Regions from separate parts of the Micromonospora sp. NPDC049359 genome, predicted to be linked through region 1. Evidence: riboswitches for the same ligand, from Rfam matches in the RefSeq annotation. Region 1 holds a riboswitch; the other holds the start of a gene.
The links. A riboswitch is a leader RNA that binds a small molecule or an ion and turns the genes downstream of it on or off. The one in region 1 is predicted to bind cobalamin.

Region 1 (11,681 bases):
CGACGGCGTCCCGCAGATCGGTGACCTGGCTGGCGCGGATGCGCCGGTTGTCGGCATAGGCGCCGTGCCCCTGCACGGCGTGGTAGCGGGTGCCGAGGAACGGAAGGTCGATGACACCGAGGACGGCGTGTGTGCGGTGGATGAGGCCGAGAGAGATCGCGCACAGGGGCGAGCCGTGGATGAAGTTGACGGTGCCGTCGACTGGATCGAGTGCCCAGGTCAGCGCGCTGGTGTCGCCGCTGCTGCCGTACTCCTCACCGAGGAAACCGATGTCAGGCGCCTTGGCGGCCAGATGCTCGCGGACCGCTCGCTCGATGGCGTAATCCACGTCCGAGGCCATGTCGCGGTCACCCTTGAAGGTCAGCGCACCGGGCTGGAGCCTGCGCATCAGGTCGTGGGCCAGGTCGACGGCCTCCTGTGCGAGAGGGAGGAGGTGCGCGTAGCCGGTCATAGCTGGCGGCTGCGCTCCCACAGCGAGTTGAACATCTCGTCGAATATCGGGTAGAGGCCGGAAGGGCTGGGGCTGGCGCTGCGCTCGATGACCAGCGTCGGGCAGTCGACACCGCGCATCTGCGGTAGGTAGTGCTGGACAACGCAGAGTCGACCATCGATCAGAAGGACGTTGGCGCGGATGGATTCGTCGTAGACGCCGATGGTGAGGTTGTCCCGGGCATCCGCCGGGAGCCGGTCACGAATGCGGCGGGCCAAGTTCTGGATGTTGAGTTCGGTGAGCGCGCTGAGGTGCCCATCTGGATAGTCGTCCTCCCGCTCCTGCCGCCTGATCGCCTCGCCGGCCGGGTCAAGGAACAGGCAGCGGAGGCGGGTGCCGGCGGCGAGGAGTCTCAGGAGGCGATTGTCGCCGTACTGCTGACAGATGAGGTTCAGTGACAGCCCGGCCGCTCGGATGTCCGTGGCATGGTCGAAAAGGGCTTGCGGGGGCAGCTCCGCCATAAAATCTGATCGGCTGGAATAGATCGCGCTGACATCAGCGCATTGGTTCCGTACGGCCGTGCTGAGCTGGTGTCCGGCGAGGTCCGGGGCCGGCTCGCGTTCGCCGAGGAGAAGCGTCATTCGTGCGTGGCGGGGCATGGACAGGCCGGTGCAGATGCGGGTGAGGACATCGATGCTGCTGACCCGGCGGGCACCGCTGGTGATCTCGCTGATCTGAGCCTGGCTGAGGCCGGTGGCGACGCCGAGAGTGGTCTGGCTGGCGCGGGTGGCTCGCTGGACGAGGCGGAATACCTGAGCGATGTTACGAGCGGCCAGGGCGTCGAGCATGTCAGTGGTGTCCCACAGCAGGTCGTCAGTGGTAAGCGTGGCAGTTGTGCGGACGCTCACGGCTGGCTTCCTTCCTGCTACAAGGGCCGAGGGCCAGCTTATCCAGTAGTGGGATGGCATGCCGGGAGGACATCCAGAGGGCGGATGAAAGTTATCCATCGAGGATTCACCCGCCGTGATGGATCGCTGCGGTTGTGGTGAGCAGGGTCGTGGTGTGAGTCTGCGGTCCCGCCCCCACCTGCCCATGCGCCCCGCCTGGTTGTGCCGCAACTGTGCCGCAGCATGGCCATGCTCCCGCGCCCAACTCGATCTCGTCGCCGAGTTCTACGGTCACTCGCTGGCGCTGGCCCTCTACCTTACGTCCTGCATGAACGAGGCCATCCACGACTTGTACGGTCTCGGCGGTCGCCCCGACCTTGCCCTGATGCACGCGCGTTTCCTCGGCTGGCTGTCGTTGACTCGCCGGCCGCGTCGCTTCAACCATGAGTGACTCGCCCCGATATCTTCGCAGGTCAATGTGGTGCTCGTGACCGGGCGGCACCGGGGTCCGCGTTGACCGGCGGCGCGAGGGTGTGGCAGCATTCGCGGCCTGACGGCAGTGAAGGAAGTCGGTGCGAATCCGACGCGGTCCCGCCACTGTCACCGGGGAGTGATCCCCCCTCGCGAGTCACGGCCGTGTGTCTGCGGTTGGAAGGCCGGGGGAGAGCGTCGATCCGGAAGCCAGGATACTTCGGCCGTCGGGACGTACCCCAGGGCGTGGACACCCGAGGAGGACCCGATGACGCATGGCGTCTTGCGCACCCACGAGCACCGTCGTACCCCGAGCGGCGGTCGCACCGCCGCGCCCCGACCCGGCCGCACAACCGCGCCGGCATCCGCTCGCTTGGGCGTCGTTTCCCGCTGAGTTCCGCGCCACGCCACCCGTCGCCGCCGGCCCCGTGCCGGTGAGCGGTCCGGGTCGCGGTGCCCGCTGAACCCCGCGCCCACCCGCACGTCGTCGCCGAACCGCTTCCGCGAGCGCGCCGACGTTACCGTCCGGAGCCTGCCGTGCGCATTCTGCTGCTCTCCACCGCCGACACCGACCTGCTGGCCGCCCGCGCCAGCGACGCCGACTACCGGCTCGCCAACCCTGCCCGGGTGGCGGCCGACGAGGTGCCCGCCCTGCTCGACGGGGTCGACCTCGCCGTCGTACGCCTGCTCGGCGGTCGGCAGGCGTGGCCGGACGGCCTCGCCGCCGTGCTCGCCAGCGGCGTGCCCACGGTCGTCCTTGGCGGCGAGGCGCTGCCGGACGCGGAGCTGATGGCGGTCTCCACGGTGCCGTCCGGGGTGGTCGCCCAGGCCCTCGCGTACCTGGTCGAGGGTGGCCCGGACAACCTGGGGGAGTTGGCCCGGTTCCTCTCCGACACGGTCCTGCTCACCGGGGAGGGGTTCGCACCGCCCGCGCCGACCCCGGCGTACGGCGTGCACGGCGAGCACCCCACCGAACCGGGTCGGCCCACCATCGGAATCGTCTTCTACCGGGCGCACGCCCTGGCCGGCAACACCGCGTTCGTCGACGTGCTGGCCGAGGCGGTCCGCGCGGCCGGCGGCAACCCCCTGCCGATCTTCTGCGGCTCGCTGCGCGGGCTGACGGCCGGCGCCGGCCCCCTCGGGCTCTTCGCCCGCTGCGACGCGCTGCTGGTCACCGTCCTCGCGGCCGGCGGCGCGGTCGCCGCCGACGCCTCCTCCGGCGGCGACGAGGACGCCTGGGACGTCGGCGCGCTCGCCGCCCTGGACGTGCCGGTCATCCAGGCGCTCTGCCTCACCAGCACGCGCGAGCAGTGGGCCGCCAGCGACGCCGGACTGTCCCCGTTGGACGCGGCGATGCAGGTGGCCATCCCCGAGTTCGACGGCCGGATCGTCACCGTGCCGTTCTCGTTCAAGCAGGTCGACGCCGACGGTCTTTCGGTGTACGCCGCCGACCCCGAGCGGGCCGCCCGCGTCGCCGGGATCGCGGTGCGGCACGCCCGGCTGCGGTACGTGCCGAACGCCGACAAGCGGATCGCCGTGGTGCTCAGCTCGTACCCCACCAAGCACTCGCGGGTCGGCAACGCCGTCGGGCTGGACACCCCGGCCTCGGCGGTCCGGCTGTTCGCCGCGCTCGCCGAGGCGGGCTACGACCTCGGCGGCACGCCGCCGCCCACGGACGGTGACGCGCTGATCCACGCGCTGATCGCCGCCGGCGGGCACGACGTGGAGTGGCTCACCCCGGATCAGTTGGCCGCCGCCGAGGCGCGGATACCGGGGCAGACGTACCGGCGCTGGTTCGAGGCGGTCCCGGTCGAGCTGCGCGAGCGGATGCGGCAACACTGGGGCGAGCCGCCCGGCGAGCTGTACACCGACGGCGGGGACGTCGTGCTGGCCGGGCTGCGCTTCGGCAACGTGGCGCTGCTGATCCAGCCGCCGCGTGGTTTCGGGGAGAACCCGATCGCCATCTACCACGACCCGGACCTGCCGCCGAGCCACCACTACCTGGCCGCGTACCGCTGGCTCGCCGCGCCGGTCTCCGACGGCGGCTTCGGCGCGGACGCCGTGGTGCACCTGGGCAAGCACGGCACCCTGGAGTGGCTGCCCGGCAAGGGCCTCGGCCTGGCCGCCGGCTGCGCGCCCGACGCGGTCCTCGCGGACCTGCCGCTGGTGTACCCGTTCATCGTCAACGACCCCGGCGAGGGCACCCAGGCCAAGCGGCGGGCGCACGCCGTGGTCATCGACCACCTGGTGCCGCCGATGGCCCGCGCCGAGACCTACGGCGACCTGGCCAAACTGGAGCAACTGCTCGACGAGTACGCCACCGTGCAGGCGCTCGACCCGGCGAAGGTGCCGACCGTGCGGGCGCAGATCTGGGACCTGGTCCGCGCCGCCGAGCTGCACCACGACCTGCACACCGAGGCGATGCCCGACGCGGACGACTTCGACGACTTCGTGCTGCACCTCGACGGCTACCTGTGCGAGGTCAAGGACGTGCAGATCCGCGACGGCCTGCACATCCTCGCCGACGCGCCCACCGGCGAGCCGCGGGTCAACCTGGTCCTCGCGGTGCTGCGCGCCCCGCAGATCTGGGGTGGCGTCCAGGCCCTGCCCGGCCTGCGGCAGGCCCTCGCCACCGCGTACGGCCTCGACGAACAGGAACTGCTTGCCATGCCGGGCCGGCGGATCGCCCTGCCGGCCGCGTTGACCGACGCGGTGGACGGGCCGGCCGGCACCGCCGCCGATGCCATCGACCTGATCGAAACCCTCGCCCGGCGGCTGGTCGTCGGCATGGAGACCCTGGGCTGGACCGCCGACACGGCCGAGGCGGTCGTCGCCGAGGTGACCGGCCAGCCGATCCCGGACGCCGCCGAGGTGCTGCGCTTCGCCGCCACCGAGTTGGTGCCCCGGCTGGTTCGCACCACCGACGAGCTGACCAACACCCTCGGTGCGCTCGACGGCCGGTTCGTGCCGCCCGGCCCGTCCGGCTCACCCACCCGGGGCCTGGTCAACGTGTTGCCCACCGGCCGGAACTTCTACTCCGTCGACCCGAAGGCCATCCCCAGCCGCAACGCCTGGGACGTCGGCGTGGCCCTGGCCGACTCGCTGCTGGCCCGGCACCTCGCCGACACCGGCGCGTACCCCCGCTCGGTGGGGTTGACCGTGTGGGGCACCAGCGCCATGCGGACGCAGGGCGACGACATCGCCGAGGTGCTCGCGCTTATCGGCTGCCGGCCGGTGTGGGACGAGCGGTCCCGGCGGGTCACCGGCGTCGAGGTGGTGCCGACCGCCGAGCTGGGTCGGCCCCGCGTCGACGTCACCGTACGGATCTCCGGGTTCTTCCGCGACGCGTTCCCGCACGTGGTGGCGCTGCTCGACGACGCCGTCCGGCAGGTCGCCGCCCTGAACGAGCCGGCCGAGGAGAACTACCTGCGCGCCCACGTGGCCGCCGACCTCGCCGAGCACGGTGACGAGCGGCGGGCCACCGCCCGGATCTTCGGCTCCAAACCCGGGGCGTACGGCGCGGGCCTGCTGCCGCTGATCGACGCCCGGACCTGGCGCAGCGACGCCGACCTGGCCGAGGTGTACGCGGTGTGGGGTGGCTACGCGTACGGCCGGGGCCTGGACGGTCGGGAGGCGCGCGCCGACATGGAACGCTCCTTCGCGCGGATCTCGGTCGCGGTGAAGAACCAGGACACCCGCGAGCACGACATCGTCGACTCCGACGACTACTTCCAGTATCACGGCGGGATGGTGGCGATGGTCCGCCACCTCACCGGCACGTCCCCGGCCGCGTACGTGGGCGACTCGGCGATGCCGCACGACGTGCGGACCCGCACGCTGGGCGAGGAGACCCGGCGGGTGTTCCGGGCCCGGGTGGTCAACCCGAAGTGGATCGCCGCGATGCGCCGGCACGGCTACAAGGGCGCGTTCGAGCTGGCCGCCACCGTGGACTACCTGTTCGGCTACGACGCCACCGCCGGTGTGGTGGACGACTGGATGTACGAGCACCTGGCCGCCGCGTACCTGTTCGACGACACCACCCGCGAGTTCCTGGAGAAGTCCAACCCGTGGGCGCTACGCGGCATCACCGAGCGGCTATTGGAGGCCGCCGACCGGGGGCTGTGGGCCAAGCCCGAGCCGGCCACCCTGGACCGCCTGCGCGACACCTACCTGGCCAGCGAGGGCGACCTGGAGGACCGGGCATGACCACGACCTACCCGTTCAGCGCCGTGCTCGGCATGGCCGACATGCGGCTGGCGTTGCTGCTCAACGCCGTGTCCCCGGCGATCGGTGGGGTCCTCGTGCGGGGCGAGAAGGGCACCGCCAAGTCCACCGCCGTACGCGCCCTCGCCGCGCTGCTGCCCCCGGTGCGCCGGGTCGCCGGCTGCCGCTTCGGGTGTGATCCGGCCGAACCCGACCCGGGCTGCCCGGACGGGCCGCACCCGGTCGGGGCGGCCGTCGAGACCGGGCCGGCGCGCCTCGTCGAACTGCCCGTCGGAGCGGCCGAGGACCGGGTGGTCGGGTCGCTGGACCTGGAGAAGGCCCTCGGCGAGGGCGTACGCGCCTTCGAACCGGGCCTGCTCGCCGCCGCCCACCGGGGCGTGCTCTACGTGGACGAGGTCAACCTGCTGCACGACCACCTCGTCGACCTGCTGCTGGACGCGGCGGCGATGGGCCGCAGCCACGTCGAGCGCGAGGGCGTCTCGGTCAGCCACGCGGCCCGGTTCCTGCTGGTCGGCACCATGAACCCGGAGGAGGGGGAGCTGCGCCCGCAGCTGCTCGACCGGTTCGGGCTGACCGTGGAGGTGAACGCCAGCCGGGACCCGGAGATCCGGGTGGAGGTCGTCCGCCGGCGGCTCGCCGCCGACGCCGACCCGGCCGGGTTCGCCGCCCGCTGGGCCGACGCCGACGCCGAGATCGCCGCCCAGGTGGCCGCCGCCCGCCGCCGGCTTCCCGGGGTACGCCTGCCGGACGCCGCGCTGCGGCAGATCGCCGAGGTGTGCGCGGCGTTCGACGTGGACGGGATGCGCGCCGACATCGTCACCGCGCGTACCGCCCTCGCCCACGCCGCCTGGCACGACCGGGACCGGGTCACCAGCGACGACGTGCGGGTGGCGGCCCGACTCGCCCTGCCGCACCGCCGTCGCCGCGACCCGTTCGACACGCCGGGGCTGGACGAGAAGCGCCTCGACGAGGCGCTGCAACGGGCCCAGGACAACCACCCCGACGACCCGGACGACGACGGCCGCCCGGACGACGGCGGCTCCGCCGGCCCGCGCCCCGACGGTCCCGATGGTGGCGGTGGGGGCGGCCCCGGCGGCAGTGCCGGCGACCTGGGCGGCTCCTCCGGCGTGGACGGCGACACCGGGGAACATCGTCACGATGGGAACGGCCCCGACGGCGACGCCCTCGATCCCGCCGACGTGGACGGTGGGGAGTCGGGCAGCGGCGGGCACGATTCCGGCGCCGGCGAGTCCGGAAGGGCCGACGGCCCGGAGCCGCACGCCGCCGACGTCGGCGCGGACGGGGACTTCTCGGGGGTGAACGGTCGGGGCGGTCGCCGTCAGCGGGCCGAGGAGGGTGAGCGCAGCGGCACCGGGAACGACCGGGAGCGCGAGGGTGGACGGGTGGCCGTACCCCGGGGTGGTCTGCGAGCCCGGCTGCTGACCGCGCCCGGCGTCGGTGACGGGGTGCCGGGCCGGCGGTCGCGGGCCCGGACCGGGAGGGGCCGCACCACCGGGGCCCGGGTGCCGAACGGTCGGGTCGGCGCGCTGCACCTGCCGGCCACCATCCGCGCCGCCGCACCCCACCAGGCGGCTCGGGGCCGACTGGCGGGCCCGCTGCGTCTGCGTCCGGACGACGTCCGCGAGGCGGTCCGGGAGGGGCGCGAGGGCAACCTGGTGCTGTTCGTGGTGGACGCCAGCGGTTCGATGGGCGCCCGGCAGCGGATGGTCACCGTGAAGGATGCCGTGCTCGCCCTGCTCACCGACGCGTACCAGCGGCGGGACAAGGTCGCGGTGATCGCCTTCCGGGGAGCCGGCGCGCGCACCGTGCTGCCGGCGACCTCGTCGGTGCTGGCCGCCTCGACCCGTCTGGCCGAGTTGCCCACCGGCGGGCGGACACCACTGGCCGAGGGTCTGCTGGCCGCCGCGGACCTGCTGCGGGTGGAGCGCCTGCGCGACCCGAAGCGCCGCCCCCTGGTCCTGGTGGTCACCGACGGCCGCGCCACCGCCGGAACCCGCCCGCTCGACCGGGCGGCAGGAGCGGCGGCAATCCTCGCGGCGACGGGTGCCCCCTGCGTGGTCGTCGACTGCGAATCCGGCCCGATCCGCCTGCACCTGGCCCGCCGCCTGGCCACCCAACTCAACGCCCCCCTGCACCCCCTGCACGCCCTGACCCACCCCGCCCCCCGCGATCTTGCAGTTTCTGTCGCCACATAAGAGGACGAGATACGCATATGAGCAACAGAAACTGCAAGATCGCGGAGGGCGCGCGGGGCGCGGAGGGCGCGCGGGGCGCGGAGGGCGCGCGGGGCGCGGAAGGCGCGCGGGGCGCGGAGGGCGCGCGGGGCTTGACGATGAGGGGGGAACTCTGATGCCGCAGGGACAGCCGAGTCACGTGCCCGCGGACGGGTTGACGACGCGGCAGCGGCGGAATCGGCCGCTGCTCGCCGTCCACACCGGACAGATGAAGGGGAAGTCGACGGCCGCCTTCGGGCTGGCGCTGCGGGCCTGGACGGCCGGCCTGCCGATCGGAGTCTTCCAGTTCGTCAAGAGCGCCAAGTGGCGGGTCGGGGAGGAGAACGCCTTCCGGGCGCTCGGCGAGGTGCACGAGCGTACCGGCCAGGGCGCGCCGGTCGCCTGGCACAAGATGGGTGAGGGCTGGTCCTGGATCCAGCGCGGCGGCGAGGCCGACCACGCCGCCGACGCCCTGGAGGGGTGGCGGCAGATCCAGCGGGACCTGGCCGCCGAGCGTTACGGGCTGTACGTGCTGGACGAGTTCACCTACCCGATGAAGTGGGGCTGGGTGGACGTCGACGAGGTGGTCGCCACCCTCGCCGACCGGCCCGGCTTCCAACACGTCGTCATCACCGGTCGCGACGCCGACCCGCGCCTGGTCGCCGCCGCCGACCTGGTCGCCGAGCTGACCAAGGTCAAGCACCCGATGGACGCCGGTCAGAAGGGTCAGAAGGGCATCGAGTGGTGATCGCCCCCGCCGAACCGTTGTCGCTGCCCCGGGTGGTGGTCGCCGCGCCGGCCAGCGGCCACGGCAAGACGACGGTCGCCACCGGGCTGCTCGCCGCGCTGCGTCGACGCGGCCTCACGGTCAGCCCGCACAAGGTCGGCCCGGACTACATCGACCCCGGCTACCACGCCCTCGCCGCCGGCCGGCCCGGTCGCAACCTCGACCCGTTCCTGGTCGGGGCCGAGCGGATCGCCGGCCTGCTGCGGCACGGCGCGAGCGTCCCCACGCCCGCCGACATCGCCGTGGTGGAGGGCGTCATGGGCCTGCACGACGGCGCGGTGGGCCGGCGCGACTTCGCCTCCACGGCACACGTCGCCCGGCTCGTCGACGCGCCCGTGCTGCTGGTGCTGGACACCACCGCGCAGGGCCGCTCCGCCGCGGCGCTGACCCTCGGCATGGCCGCGTTCGACCCCGCCGTGCGGATCGGCGGCGTGATCCTCAACCGGGTCGGCTCGCCCCGGCACGAGACGCTGCTGCGCGACGCCCTCGCCGAGGTGGGCGTACCGGTGCTCGGGGCCGTCACCCGCGCCGCCGAGGTCGCCGCGCCGGCCCGGCACCTCGGGCTGGTACCGGTCGCCGAACGGACCCCCGAATCGCTCGCCATCGTCACCGCGCTCGCCGAACTGGTCGAGGCCACCGTCGACCTCGACGCCGTCCTCGACCTGGCCCGCAGCGCCGGGCCGCTGACCGCCCCGGCCTGGGACCCGGTCCAGGCCGTCGGCGGGCCGGCCGGCGTCGGGCGGCCACGGGTCGCGCTCGCCGGTGGTCCGGCCTTCACCTTCTCGTACGCCGAGACCGCCGAACTCCTCACGGCTGCCGGCGCGGACATCGTCACCGTCGACCCGCTGCGCGACCCGGCGCTGCCCAGCGGCACCCGGGCGGTGGTCATCGGCGGCGGCTTCCCCGAGGCGTACGCCGAGGCCCTCGCGGGCAACGGCACGCTCCGCGCCGAGCTGGCCGACTTCGACGGGCCGATCGTGGCCGAGTGCGCCGGGCTGCTCTACCTCGGGCGGTCCCTGGACGGCGTACCCATGTGCGGGCGGCTGGACCTGACCGCCCAGATGACCGGCCGGCTCACCCTCGGCTACCGCGAGGCCGTCGCCGTCACCGACTCACCGGTGGCCCGGACGGGCGAGCCGGTACGCGGCCACGAGTTCCACCGCACCACCACCGACCCCGGACACGGCAAGGCGCCGGCGTGGCGTTGGAACGACACCGAGCACGGCTTCGTCGACGGTCGGGTGCACGCCTCCTACCTGCACACCCACTGGGCCGGGCACCCCGCGGCGGCCCGCCGGCTGGTCGAGGCGGCCCGATGACCGCCACGCTGACCGGCGTCGGCGTCGGACCGGGCGACCCGGAACTGCTCACCGTCAAGGCGGTGCGGGTCCTGCGCGAGGCCGACGTGGTCTTCGTACCCGTGATGGCGGACCGGGCCGAGACCAGCGCGACGACCGGTCCGACGCCGCCGGGCGCGGACGCCGGACGGGCCGAGGCGACCGTCCGGGCCTACGTCGCGGCGGACCGGCTGCGCCGGCTGCCGTTCGCCCTCGACGATCGAGGTGGGGTGACCGCCCGCCGCACGGCGGCCTGGGACGAGGCCGCCGGGACGGTCGTCGAGGCGATCGACGCGGGCGCGCGATCGCTGGCCTTCGCCACCATCGGCGACCCCAACGTCTACTCCACCTTCGGCTACCTGGCGCAGAGCGTGCGGGCCCTGCGCCCCGCCGTGCGGGTGGCGACGGTGCCCGGCGTCACCGCCATGCAGGAGCTGGCCGCGCGCAGCGGCACCCCGCTCGTGGAGGGACGCGAACCGCTCACGCTGCTGCCGGCCACCGCCGGCCTCGCGCCGTTCGCCGACGCCCTCGCCGGGCCGGGCACCGTGGTCGTCTACAAGGGCTGGCGACGGCACCCCGAGCTGCTGGCCGAGTTACGCCGGCAGGACCGCCTTCCCGACGCGGTGCTCGGGCGCGCCCTGGGCCTGCCCGGCGAACGGATCGGCCCGGTCGACGACGCCGGGCCCGACCTGCCGTACCTGTCCACGCTGCTGGTCCCCGCCCGGCGCGCGTACCGAGGAGGAAAACTGTGACCAGCGACGGCAAGGTGTGGTTCGTCGGCGCCGGCCCGGGCGCGGCGGACCTGCTGACCCTGCGGGCCGCCCGCGTGATCGCCACGGCGGACGTCGTGATCTGGGCGGCCAGCCTGGTGCACGCCGACGTGCTCGACCACGCCCGCCCCGACGCGAAGGTCGTCGACTCGTCGCAACTGCCCATCGAGGGGGTGTTGCCGCTCTACGAGCGGGCCGCCGCGCAGGGGCTGACCGTGGCGCGCATCCACTCCGGCGACCCGGCCCTCTGGGGCGCGGTGCAGGAGCAACTGGACCTGTGCCGGGCGCTCGACCTGGCCGTCGAGATCGTCCCCGGGGTGTCGTCGTTCACCGCCGTGGCCGCGATCGTCGGGCGGGAACTGACCGTGCCCGAGGTCGCCCAGTCGGTGATCCTCACCCGCCTCGAAGGCGGCAAGACCCCCATGCCGCCCGGCGAGCGGGTCCGCGACTTCGCCCGGCACGGCACCACCATGGCGCTGTTCCTCTCCGCCGCCCGCTCCGGGCAGGTGCAGGCCGAACTGCTGGCCGGCGGCTACCCGGC
Region 2 (11,681 bases), on a different contig from region 1:
TCCGCCAGACCGAAGCGGTCGAGGATGTACTCCCGGCGGGTCTTCATCGCGACGTTCGCCGTGAACAGGAGGGGGTAGATCGTCGCGACCGCGAGGAGCCCCATCGGGATCACGAGCAACCATCTGCCCAGTCGGACGCGGGACATCAGTCCTCCCTCCCCGCGCGTCGGAGCAGCTTGAGCTGGAGCAGCCCGACGACGAGCATGATGACGAACAGAACGGTGGACGCGGCCGACGCCAGGGCCGGTCGGTTCATCCGACCCTGCTGGATCCAGATGTAGTACTCCGGCAGGTAGGTCGAGCCCTCCGGACCGCCACTGGTCATGACGTAGAGCAGGCCGAACATGGACGTCAGCATCCCGATCATCGTGGTCACGAAGACGAACTGGATGGTGCGGGTCAGGCTGGGGATGATCACGTGCCAGATCACCTGGGCCAGGGACGCGCCGTCCACCCGGGCGGCGTCCAGCAGGGCCGCGTCCAGGGTCGCGAAGCCCGCGAGGAAGACGACCAGGGCCATTCCGAAGGTCGCCCACACGTGCACACCGACGACCGCGAACATGGCGACGTCCGGATCACCGAGCCAGTCCACCGGCCCGATGCCCACCGTGGACAGGACAACGTTGACAGGACCGTCAAACGAGAGCAGCAGATTGAAGATCGCGCCGACGATGACCGGGGACAGCACGGCCGGGAAGAAGTAGACGCTGCGGTAGAACCGGTGCCCCGGCACGCGCAGGTAGATGAACGTGGCGAGTAGACCCGGAATGGCCACCGCCACCGGCAGGAGCAGGACCAGCAGTCCCACGTTGCGCAGCGCCTGCTGGAACAGCGGATCCTGGAGCAGGTGGACGTAGTTGTCGAAGCCGACCATCGCCCCGTCGCGGTCGCCGTCGCCGGTGAAGGAGAAGTTGACACCGAGCGCGAGCGGGTACAGCCGCAGCAGCACGAGGATCAGGACGGCCGGGGCGACCAGCACGAAGGGCGCCAGTTGCTCGGCGCGTCGGCCGCCGGCGGCGCGCCGCGAGACGGCGCGGTCGCGAGGCGGCGGTGCGGAGGGCGGGACCCCGCCGGCCCGCCCGGCCGAAGCCGAGCGGACCGACGGGAGCGACTTGCCGATCGTCACGAGATCAGCCCGCCGTGTCCGAGGCGGCCATCTGCTTCACGACCTCGTCCACGCTGATCGAGCCGCTGAGCAACTGCTGCGAGAGGCGGCCCATCAGGTCGAGCGACTTCGAGGAGAGCGCCACGTGCACCGCCGGCTTGCCGGTCTTGAGCGCGGAGACGATCGTGGTGACGGCCGGCCCACTCGCCGACACGTCGATCGTCGTGTCCGCGGTGATCGCGCCGGCGTTGGCGTAGAACGCCTTCAGCGCCTCGGTGGAGCTCAGCGAGCGCACCAGGTCGGCGGCCACCTTCGGGTCCTTGGTCCACTTGGCGACCGCGTACCCGATGCCGCCGTCGTACGGCAGGCTGGGGGTCACGCCGCTGGTCACCGTCGGGGCCATCATCACGCCCAGCTTCTCCGGCGTGATGAACTCGTTGAAGTCCTTCCAGTGCCCGATGTCGGACATGAGGCCGATCATGTGGGCGGCCTTGCCGGACTGGAACACGGCGAACGCGTCGTTGAACAGGGCGGTGGAGTTCGCGCCGTCGTTGTTCAGCTTGGCGGTGCCGGTCTCCTTCCACAGCTCGAAGAGCCGCTTGACGTTCGGCGACTTCCAGTCGCGCTTGCCGGCGATCCAGTTGTCGTATTCCTGCGGGGTCAGCACGCCCGATGCCATGGCCGACAGGAAGAACTGGATGCCGTAGCCCTCCTTGTTGCCGACGGAGAAGCACTTGGCGCCGGTCTGCTTGGTGATGACACCGCAGTTGGCGACGAACTCCTGCCAGGTCGTGGCGGGCTTCGCCGGGTCGAGACCGGCCTTCTCGTAGAGCGTCTTGTTGTAGTAGATCGGGTGGCCCTGCAGCGTCACCGGAGAGGCGTACGTCTTGCCGTCCTTCGCGAACGCCTCCCAGCCGGCCAGCCGCTGCCGGTCCTCGCCGACGTACTCGTCGAGCGGCTGGAGCGAGGCCACCCGGTCGCGGATCTGGCCGCCACCGTTGAACAGGATGACGTCCGGCCCCTTGCCCGACTGGAGGGCCGCGCCCAACAGCGTGTAGTACTCCTCGAACGGCTGGGCGACGAACTCGACCTTGACGTCCTTGTGCTTCTTGGCGAAGTCGGCCTTGGCCTTCTCCACGTACTGGGCGGAGCTGGCCTCGCCGGACTTCCAGTCCCAGACGACCAGCTTCTTGTCCGAGCCTTCGGACGATGAACCCGAACCTGTCGCGCTTCCACAGCCTGTCAGGGCCAGCCCTGCAACGAGGACCGCGGACCACACTGCTCGTTGCTTCATCGTTGCTCACCTTCATATGGGGAGTGGCCGAGACGCCGGCCGTCGATGCAAGATTGACGAGAACGTAACTCGTATGACGTCTGACGTCAACGGTTGCCCGTACACTGGGGCGGACTTGTGGGCCCGCTCCCGCGGCCACGCGGAGGTGAACGTGACGACATCGAACCAGTCGGCCGTCAACGGCACGGCGACACCGAACTGGACGCGTCGCCCGACGAATCTGGCCCAGGCGATCACGGCCGAGTTGGTGACCCGCATCGTCCAGGGAGCACACCCCTCGGGCACGCCACTGCCCCCCGAGCCGGTGCTCTGCGAGACCTTCTCGGTGAGCCGCACCGTCATCCGGGAAGCGGTGAAGATCCTGCAGGAGAAGGGGCTCGTGCAGGTCCGCCAGGGCAGCGGAACGCTCGTCACCCCACCCTCGTCGTGGGACATGCTCGACGAACTCGTCCTCGCGGCGACCATCGCCGAGGACGACACCCTGGCGATCCTGGACGACCTGGTGGTCACCCGCCGGGTGCTGGAGTCCGACATGGCCAACGTGGCGGCCCGCCTCGCCGACGAGGCGGCGATCGACCGGCTACGCGCCCTGGTGGACCGCATGGACGAGCTGGTCGACGACCACGTCACCTACCAGGAGCACGACCGCGCCTTCCACGACACGGTCATGCAGGCGTCCGGAAACCGCATCGCCCGGGGTGTCGTCCGGTCCCTGGAGAGTCAGGTCGTCAACACCGCCCGGTACATGGGTCAGCCTGAGCGGGCCATGTGCGTGGCGTCGAACCAGGGGCACCGGCGCATCTACGAGCGCATCGCCGCCCACGACCCGGACGGCGCCGCGCAGGCGATGTTCACGCACATCACGGAGGCGTGGCTCGTACGCCGCAGCGGACCGGGGAGCCCCACCCGGTTGCAGCGCTGACCGCTCCACCGACCCCTGGTGCGGCCCCCACGCCGCCCCGTCCGTGAGGCCGGAGCGAAATCCAGGTCCATCCATCGCTTGAGAATGTTAGCGATAACAGACTACCCTCGGGCCGCAGAGGCGAAGGGCACGCTTCACCGCTCCACTCGATCCACCGAGGTCGATGGAGTAGTGCATGACCAACGCCCGCTGGTGGGTGACCGGGCCTCCCCTCAGGGACGTTGACCACCGCCGTCGACGTACGGCGGGCCGCCGCACGCGGGAGCCAGGGTGGACACCCGATCCCCTCCTGCCGTGCTCGCGGCACCGCCGCCGCCCCACCCGAGCGACCCGCGACGACACCCGCGACACGCCGCCAGCGCACGCGGCGGGCCGCCCGCCCGTCGTGACCCACCCTGGAGGTACCGATGCACCCCACACCGCCACCACGGACCACGACCCGGCTCCGGCGCGGTCTCGCCTGGCTCACGAGCCTGCTGCTCGTCTCGACGCTGATGCCGGCCACGGCCGCCCGCGCGGACAACCCCATCGTCCAGCACATCTACACCGCCGACCCGGCGCCCCTGGTCCACAACGGACGCGTCTACCTCTACACCGGCCACGACGAGGACGGCTCCTCGTACTTCACGATGAAGGACTGGCGGGTGTGGTCGTCCGCCGACATGGTCAACTGGACCGACCACGGCTCGCCACTGAGCCTCGCCACCTTCAGCTGGGCGAGCGCCAACGCGTGGGCCGGCCAGGTCGTCGCCCGCAACGGCAAGTTCTACTGGTACGTGCCGGTCACCGCCCGAGCGACCAACTCGATGGCCATCGGCGTCGCGGTCGCCGACAGCCCCACCGGGCCGTTCCGGGACGCCATCGGCCGCCCCCTGGTGGGCAACGGCGAGATCGACCCCACGGTCTTCATCGACGACGACGGTCAGGCGTACCTGTACTGGGGCAACCCGAACCTGTGGTACGTCCGGCTGAACGCCGACATGATCTCCTACAGCGGCAGCGCCACCAAGATCCCGCTCACCACCGCCGGGTTCGGCGCCCGCAGCGGCAACGCGAGCCGGCCCACCCTCTACGAGGAGGGCCCCTGGGTCTACAAGCGCAACGGCACCTACTACAACGTGTTCGCGGCGGAGTGCTGCTCCGAGTTCATCGGATATTCGACCGCCACCGGCCCGACCGGCCCATGGACCTATCGCGGCACGGTCATGCCCCGCCAGGGCGCGAGCTTCACCAACCACCCGGGAGTCATCGACTTCAACGGCGGCTCGTACTTCTTCTACCACAACGGGGCGCTGCCGGGCGGTGGCGGTTACACCCGTTCGGTGGCCGTGGAGAAGTTCACGTACAACACCAACGGCACCATCCCGACGATCAACATGACCACGACGGGCGCGCCGCAGATCGGCACGCTGAACCCGTACGTGCGGCAGGAGGCCGAGACCATCGCCTGGGGCTCCGGCATCGAGACCGAGCCGGCCAGCGAGGGCGGGATGAACGTCGGGTGGATCGAGAACGGGGACTACATCAAGGTCAAGGGCGTCGGCTTCGGTACGGGCGCGACGTCCTTCTCCGCGCGGGTCGCCTCGGCGACGTCGGGCGGCACCATCGAACTGCGCCTCGGTAGCCCCACCGGCACCCGGGTGGGCAGCTGCGCGGTACCCGGCACCGGTGCGTGGCAGACGTGGCAGACCGTCTCCTGCCCGGTCTCCGGCGCCACCGGCACCCAGGACCTGTACCTGCGGTTCACGGGCGGCAGCGGCACCCTGTTCAACCTCAACTGGTGGCAGTTCCAGGCCAACGGCACCACGCCCACTCCGACGCCCACCCCGACGCCGAGTCCGACCGCGGACCCGACGCCGACGCCCATCCCGACGCCCACGACCACTCCCACGCCGACGAGCCCGGCCGGGACGTCCTGCGCGGTCACCAACGCCGTGGTGAACACCTGGCAGGGCGGGTTCGAGGGACGGCTGACAGTCACCAACTCCGGATCGTCGGCGCTCAACGGCTGGCGGGTCACCTGGACGCTCGCCAGCGGGCAGACGGTCTCCCAGGTCTGGAACGGCACCCTCACCCAGTCGGGTAGCCAGGTGACCGTCGCGAACGCCGCCTACAACGGCCAGCTCGCGCCCGGAACCTCGACCACCGCCGGCTACCTCAGCTCCACCACCTCAACCAGCCCTCCGACCACCACCCCCACCTGCACCCCCGCCTAACTCCCCCGGGTTCCCACCCCCAAAAACACCCCCACCCCATCCCCACACCCGTCCGCCGCCGACGTCGATCATGAAGTCAATGCCCCCGATACGCCGATAGGGGAGCAACAACTTCATGATCGACGGGGCGGGGCCGGGGGTGGGGTGGGGGTTCTAGAAGTCGTCGTCGAAGGCGACCGTGCCGGTCACCCCGACCTGGTACGCCGACACCCGCCGCTCGAAGAAGTTGGACAGCTCCTGCACGTCCTGCAACTCCATGAAGGCGAACGGGTTGGCCGACCCGTAGTGCGGCGCGATCCCGAGCTGGGCGAGCCGGCGGTCGGCGACGTGCTGCAGGTACTGGCGCATGTCCGCCAGGGTGAGGCCGGGCACCCCCTGGCCCACCAGGTCCTCGGCGAACTGGACCTCGCACTCGACCGCCTCGGTGAGCATCCGGCGGACCTGGTCGGCCAGGTCGTCGTCGAACAGATCGGGCTCCTCGGCGCGTACGGTCTCGACGACGTCGAACGCGAACGCCATGTGCATGGACTCGTCGCGGAACACCCAGTTGGTCCCCGACGCCAGCCCGTGCAGCAGGCCACGGGAGCGCAGGAAGTAGACGTACGCGAACGCGCCGTAGAAGAACAACCCCTCGATGCACGCGGCGAAACAGATCAGGTTGAGCAGGAAGGTCCGCCGGTCCTCGCGGGTACGCAGCTCCCGCAGGTCGTGCAGGGAGTCGATCCAGCGGAAGCAGAACTCGGCCTTGCGACGGATCGACGGGATGTTCTCGATGGCGGCGAAGGCTGCGAACCGCTCGGTCTCGTCGGGCACGTACGTGTCGAGCAGGTTCAGGTAGAACTGGACGTGCACGGCCTCCTCGAACAGCTGCCGCGACAGGTAGAGCCGACCTTCGGGGCTGTTGACGTGCTGGTACAGGTTGAGCACGAGGTTGTTGGCGACGATCGTGTCGCCGGTGGCGAAGAACGCGACGAGGCGGCTGACCAGGTGCCGCTCGGCCGGCGACAGACGGTCCAGGTCGGCGAGGTCGGCGTGCAGGTCGACCTCCTCGACCGTCCACGTGTTGCGGATGGCGTCCCGGAACCGGTCAAAGAAGTGCGGGTAGCGCATCGGACGGAGAGTCAGGTCCATCCCGGGGTCGAGCAGCATGTGCGTGGTCCTCGCGTCGGTGGTGCTGTCCGTGGTGGTGTCGGCGACGGTCACTGGCACGCCTCGCACGACTCGGGGTTCTCCAGCGAGCAGGCCAGCGCCTCGGCGTCGACCGCGACGGGGAGGACGGGCGGCACCGCGCTGACGGTGGCCTGCTGGATCCGGGTGGCCGGCCGGGACCGCAGGTAGTAGGTGGTCTTCAGACCGGTCTTCCAGGCGTACAGGTACATCGAGGAGAGCTTGCCGATGGTGGGCGAGGCCAGGAACAGGTTCAGCGACTGGGACTGGTCGATGAACGGCGCGCGGGCGGCGGCCAGGTCGATCAGCGCCCGCTGCGGCAGCTCCCAGGCGGTACGGAACAGCTCCCGCACGTCGGCCGGCAGCTCCATGACGGACTGCACCGAGCCCTCGGCCCGCTTGATCGCCGACCGGATCTGCTCGGTCCACAGACCACGAGCCTTCAACTCGCGTACGAGAGCCGTGTTGACCTGGAGGAACTCCCCCGACAGCGTCTCGCGCTTGAACAGGTTGGACACCTGCGGCTCAACGCACTCGTAGCAGCCGGCGATCGACGCGATCGTCGCGGTGGGCGCGACCGCCACCAGCAGCGAGTTGCGCAGCCCGTACTCCCGCACCCGCTGACGCAGCGCGGTCCAGCGCGCGGTCTGCGTACCCTCGACACCCCACAGGTCCGGTTGCAGGCGCCCCCGCGCGGCCCGGGTCTGCGCGAACGCCGGGTGGGCGCCGAAGTCGCGGGCCAGGTCGGCGGACGTCTCCAGCGCGGTCAGGTACAGCTCCTCGCTGATCCGGGTGGACAGCTCCCGCGCGGCCGGTGCGTCAAACGGCAGCCGCAGCGCGAAGAACACGTCCTGCAGCCCCATCAGCCCGAGCCCGACCGGCCGCCAACGGGGGTTGCTCGCCGCCGCCTGCGGGGTCGGGTAGTAGTTGATGTCGATGACCCGGTCGAGGAACGTCACCGCCGTACGCACCGTGGCGCGCAGCCGTTCCCAGTCGATGCCCTCATCGGTCAGGTGGGCGGCGACGTTCACCGAGCCAAGGTTGCAGACTGCGGTCTCGTCGTCGCTGGACACCTCGATGATCTCGGTGCAGAGGTTGGAGAGGTGCACCGCGTTGCCCGGCTCGGCCGTCTGGTTGCACAGCCGGTTGGCCGCGTCCTTGAAGGTCATCCAGCCGTTGCCGGTCTGGGCCAGGGTCCGCATCATCTTCCCGTACAGTTCGCGGGCCGGCAGCTGCCGCACGTAGCGGCCCTGCGCCTCGGCGGCCCGGTACGCGGCGTCGAACCGCTCGCCCCACAGATCGGGCAGTTCGGGCACCTCGTCGGGGTCGAACAGCGACCACATCTCGTCGGCCTCGACCCGGCGCATGAACTCGTCCGGGACCCAGTTGGCCAGGTTGAGGTTGTGCGTACGCCGGGCGTCCTCGCCCGTGTTGTCCCGGAGCTGGAGGAACTCCTCGATGTCCGGGTGCCACGGCTCCAGGTAGACGCAGGCCGCGCCCTTGCGCCGCCCGCCCTGGTTGACCGCCGCGACGCTCGCGTCCAGTGTGCGCAGCCACGGCACGATGCCGTTGGACTGCCCGTTCGTGCCCCGGATCAGCGCGCCACGGGACCGGACCCGGGAGAACGCGATGCCGATGCCACCGGCGAACTTGGACAGGTTCGCGACCTGGGCGTAGCGCGCGTAGATCGAGTCCAACTCGTCGCGCGGCGAGTCCACGAGATAGCACGAGGACATCTGGGTGTGTCGGGTGCCGGAGTTGAACAGAGTCGGCGAGCTGGGCAGATAGGCGAGGCTGGACATCAGCCGGTAGAAGTCGACCGCCTCGTCCGGCGTACGGGACAGGCCGCAGGCCACCCGCAGCAGCCAGTACTGCGGCGTCTCCAGCACCAGCCGGGTGGTGGGGTGACGCAGCAGGTACCGGTCGTAGACGGTGCGCAGGCCGAAGTACTCGAAGCGGCGGTCGCCGTCAGGGTCGACGGCGTCGTCGAACGTCTCCGCGTGCGCGGCGACGAACGCGGCGGTCTCGTCACCGATCAGACCCTCGGCGTGGCCGGCCCGGATCGCCGCACTGAACGAGGTGATGCCCTGGCGCCGCACCTCCTTGTCGACGTAGCCGGCCAACAGCCGCGCGGCCAGGCGCGAGTACTGCGGCTCCGTACCGATCATCTCGGCCGCCGTCTGGATGGACAGCCGGTCCAGCTCGGCGGTGGTCGCGCCGTCGTAGAGGCCGCTGATCGTGCGGGTGGCCACCCGCATCGGGTCGACCTCGGTCAGGTCGTCGGCCCACCGCTCGACCGCCCGGACGATCTTGTTCACGTCCACGGCCTCGGTGCCGCCGTCGCGCTTGCGCACCTGCATCGGGGTCCGCCGCGCGGCCTCGCCGCTGACCGGGACCACCTGGGTGACTGTCACCACTCACTCCTCGGGAGTTCGAGACCTCAAGGGCCCTCGGACGCGGGGAGACGGACGCCGTCGACGCCAGGCCAGCGCGGGCGTGGGCGAGGTGGCGTCAGCCGTTCCGCGCGGCCTCGGACCGCCGCGCACCCGAGGGTCGGGTACGCGGCGCGCTGGCAGGTCTTCGGACTCGCGGGCGCGACCGGGCCTGCCCGGTCACCTACTGGCCGTCGCTTCCCAGGCCGTTGGCCCAGTGCTGATGACGGCGGTCGTTCCCACTCACCGCTGCGGGACAGTCCCGGACTTGCACCGGGTTCCCTCTTGCCTCGACCACTCACCAGGAGTGGACGAACCAGCTGCGGTCGACACCATATATAGGGGCGAGCACGTTTGTCACACCCCACATGTCGGGTCCCGGCGTGTCGCGGTCGCCGATGACGACCCTCGTCGATCGGCTCGGAGCCGGCCGACGAGGCGGTGCCGCCCCGACCGTCGCCATCGGCTTGACCGAGGCGAACCGGCACCGATACGGTCGACCCACTATCTGCGGCGACGCGAGGGAAGCCGGTGAGAATCCGGCGCGGTCGCGCCACTGTGAGCGGCCCCCAGCCCGGGGGGCGCGAGCCAGGACGCTCGGTCGTCCGCAGCCTTGCGATGGGGACGCGTCATCCCCGAGGAGGTTCGTTCACGCATGTCCAGCTCCACGTCCAGCCAGCCGCTGTCGCACCCCGCTGTCCCGACCCGTCTCCTGTGGACGGTCCTGGCCACCGTCGCCGTGCTCGCCCTGCTGGCCTACCTCGTCGCCTTCGATCAGGGGGCGGTCTCGCGCAGCGGGATGTACCTGCACGAGCTGATGCACGACGGCCGGCACCTGCTCGGTGTCCCGTGCCACTGAGCGACACCGGCACCGCACCCACGTTCGTCACGGTCCTGCTGCGCGGGCTGCTCGCCGGCCTGGTGGCCGGCCTGATCGCCGGGACGTTCGCCTACGTCGTCGGCGAACCACACGTCGAGGCGGCCATCGCCATCGAGGAGGCGGCCACGCACGCGGAGGCCGCCGCCGACGGGCACCAGCACGCCGAGGAGGCCGCCGAAGGGCACCAGCACGGCGAGGAGGCCCTGATCGGCCGCAACGGCCAACGCGGCGGCCTGTTCCTGGCCACCGGCCTGTTCGGCGCCGCCATGGGCGGCCTGTTGGCCAGCGCGTACGTCCTGCTGGCCCGTCGTCGGCGGACCGCCGACGACGGGCGGTCCGGGCTGTTGCTGGCCGGCGGTGCGCTGCTCGGCGCGGTGATCGTGCCGTTCCTCAAGTACCCGCCGAATCCGCCGGCCGTCGGCGACCCGTCCACCATCAACCAGCGCACGGTCACCTACCTGCTGATGGTGGTACTCGGCCTGGTCGCGGTCTGGTCCGGTTCGCTCGGCTACCGGTCGGTGGGTGAGCGCGCGCCCGTGTGGCTGCGGGCCAGCGCGGCGGTCGGCGGTTTCCTGCTGGTCACCGTCGTGTCCTATGTGGCGCTGCCGTCGTTCCAGGAGGTCCCCGGCGACTTCCCCGCGACGCTGCTGTGGAGCTTCCGCCTCGCCTCGCTCGGCACCCAGATGGTGCTGTGGACCGGGATAGGCCTGCTCTTCGCCGCCCTGATGCACCGCCAGCGCGCGGTCGCCGACGCACGACTGGCCGGGTGAGCGCCACCAGCCTGCGGCTGGTCGCCCACGGTCACACCGCCGCCCTGCGGCAGGCCCGGTTCGGCGGGAACGACAGCCTGGACGAGGGCGGCCGGCGTGCCGCCCTCGCCCTGTCCCCCGCCGCTGCGGGCCGTCGTGCAGGCGACGCGGTGGCGTGCCTGTCCAGCCCCGCGGCGGCGGCCGTCGAGACCGCCGATGTTCTCGGGCTCGCGCCCACCGTCGAGGCGGCCCTGGCCGACTGTGACTACGGCGACTGGTCGGGCCGGTCCCTCGCGGAGATCGCCGCGACGCGGCCGGACGCGCTGCGCGAATGGCTGTCCACGCCGGACGCCGCGCCGCACGGCGGTGAGTCGATCCTCGCGGTACGCCAGCGCGTCGGTCGGTGGCTGGACGCGCAGCGCGACGTCGGCCGACGGGTCACCGCCGTCACGCACCCGCTGGTGATCCGGGTCGCGCTCGTGCACGCCCTGGATCTGCCGCTGGCCACGTACCGGCAGTTCGACGTCGCGCCGCTGGCGATCGTCCGACTCACCGGCCACGGCCCGAGCTGGCAGTTCCGCCTGGACGCGGCGCCGGCACCGGCGAACGGGTGACGAGGGTCTACCACGGCTCCTGTCGAGCTGCCCCAGATCCGGGGCAGCGCGGTCGAGCGGGCCCGGAACGGGTGTCGGGCGGGCCTTGGAGCACGGCCCGCCCGACTGATGTGCTTCCGGCTTACTTCGTGACGGTGACCGTGAACGGTCGGGACACCGTCGCCTCCGAGCGGGACCCGGACAGCGTCACGCTGGTGACCCCGGGCTCCGTCGCATCCGGGACGCCGACGGTCCCGCCGGCGACGATGCCGTCACCGTTCGCGCGTACCGTGCCGACCCGACGGCCGTCGCCGAGGCTGACC

Region 2: another riboswitch for cobalamin. It lies ahead of ACIBTX_RS18150 (ribonucleoside-diphosphate reductase subunit alpha); the one in region 1 lies ahead of cobN (cobaltochelatase subunit CobN).

What each region holds. Positions count from the first base shown of each region.
Region 1 covers NZ_JBITMW010000014.1:24,487-36,167, forward strand. Annotated here, with positions in the region: gene ACIBTX_RS27200 (inositol monophosphatase family protein) at 1-472, opposite strand, end outside; gene ACIBTX_RS27205 (DUF5919 domain-containing protein) at 448-1,338, opposite strand; gene ACIBTX_RS27210 (hypothetical protein) at 1,646-1,768, shown strand; cobalamin riboswitch at 1,880-2,009, shown strand; gene cobN (cobaltochelatase subunit CobN) at 2,326-5,994, shown strand; gene ACIBTX_RS27220 (magnesium chelatase subunit D family protein) at 5,991-8,228, shown strand; gene cobO (cob(I)yrinic acid a,c-diamide adenosyltransferase) at 8,383-8,994, shown strand; gene ACIBTX_RS27230 (cobyrinate a,c-diamide synthase) at 8,994-10,352, shown strand; gene cobI (precorrin-2 C(20)-methyltransferase) at 10,349-11,122, shown strand; gene cobM (precorrin-4 C(11)-methyltransferase) at 11,119-11,681, shown strand, end outside.
Region 2 covers NZ_JBITMW010000007.1:181,738-193,418, forward strand. Annotated here, with positions in the region: gene ACIBTX_RS18120 (carbohydrate ABC transporter permease) at 1-146, opposite strand, end outside; gene ACIBTX_RS18125 (sugar ABC transporter permease) at 146-1,126, opposite strand; gene ACIBTX_RS18130 (extracellular solute-binding protein) at 1,131-2,399, opposite strand; gene ACIBTX_RS18135 (FadR/GntR family transcriptional regulator) at 2,551-3,321, shown strand; gene ACIBTX_RS18140 (family 43 glycosylhydrolase) at 3,729-5,537, shown strand; gene ACIBTX_RS18145 (ribonucleotide-diphosphate reductase subunit beta) at 5,691-6,686, opposite strand; gene ACIBTX_RS18150 (ribonucleoside-diphosphate reductase subunit alpha) at 6,737-9,064, opposite strand; cobalamin riboswitch at 9,258-9,472, opposite strand; cobalamin riboswitch at 9,660-9,733, shown strand; gene ACIBTX_RS18155 (CbtB domain-containing protein) at 9,792-9,995, shown strand; gene ACIBTX_RS18160 (CbtA family protein) at 9,986-10,786, shown strand; gene ACIBTX_RS18165 (histidine phosphatase family protein) at 10,783-11,379, shown strand; gene ACIBTX_RS18170 (GH92 family glycosyl hydrolase) at 11,501-11,681, opposite strand, start outside.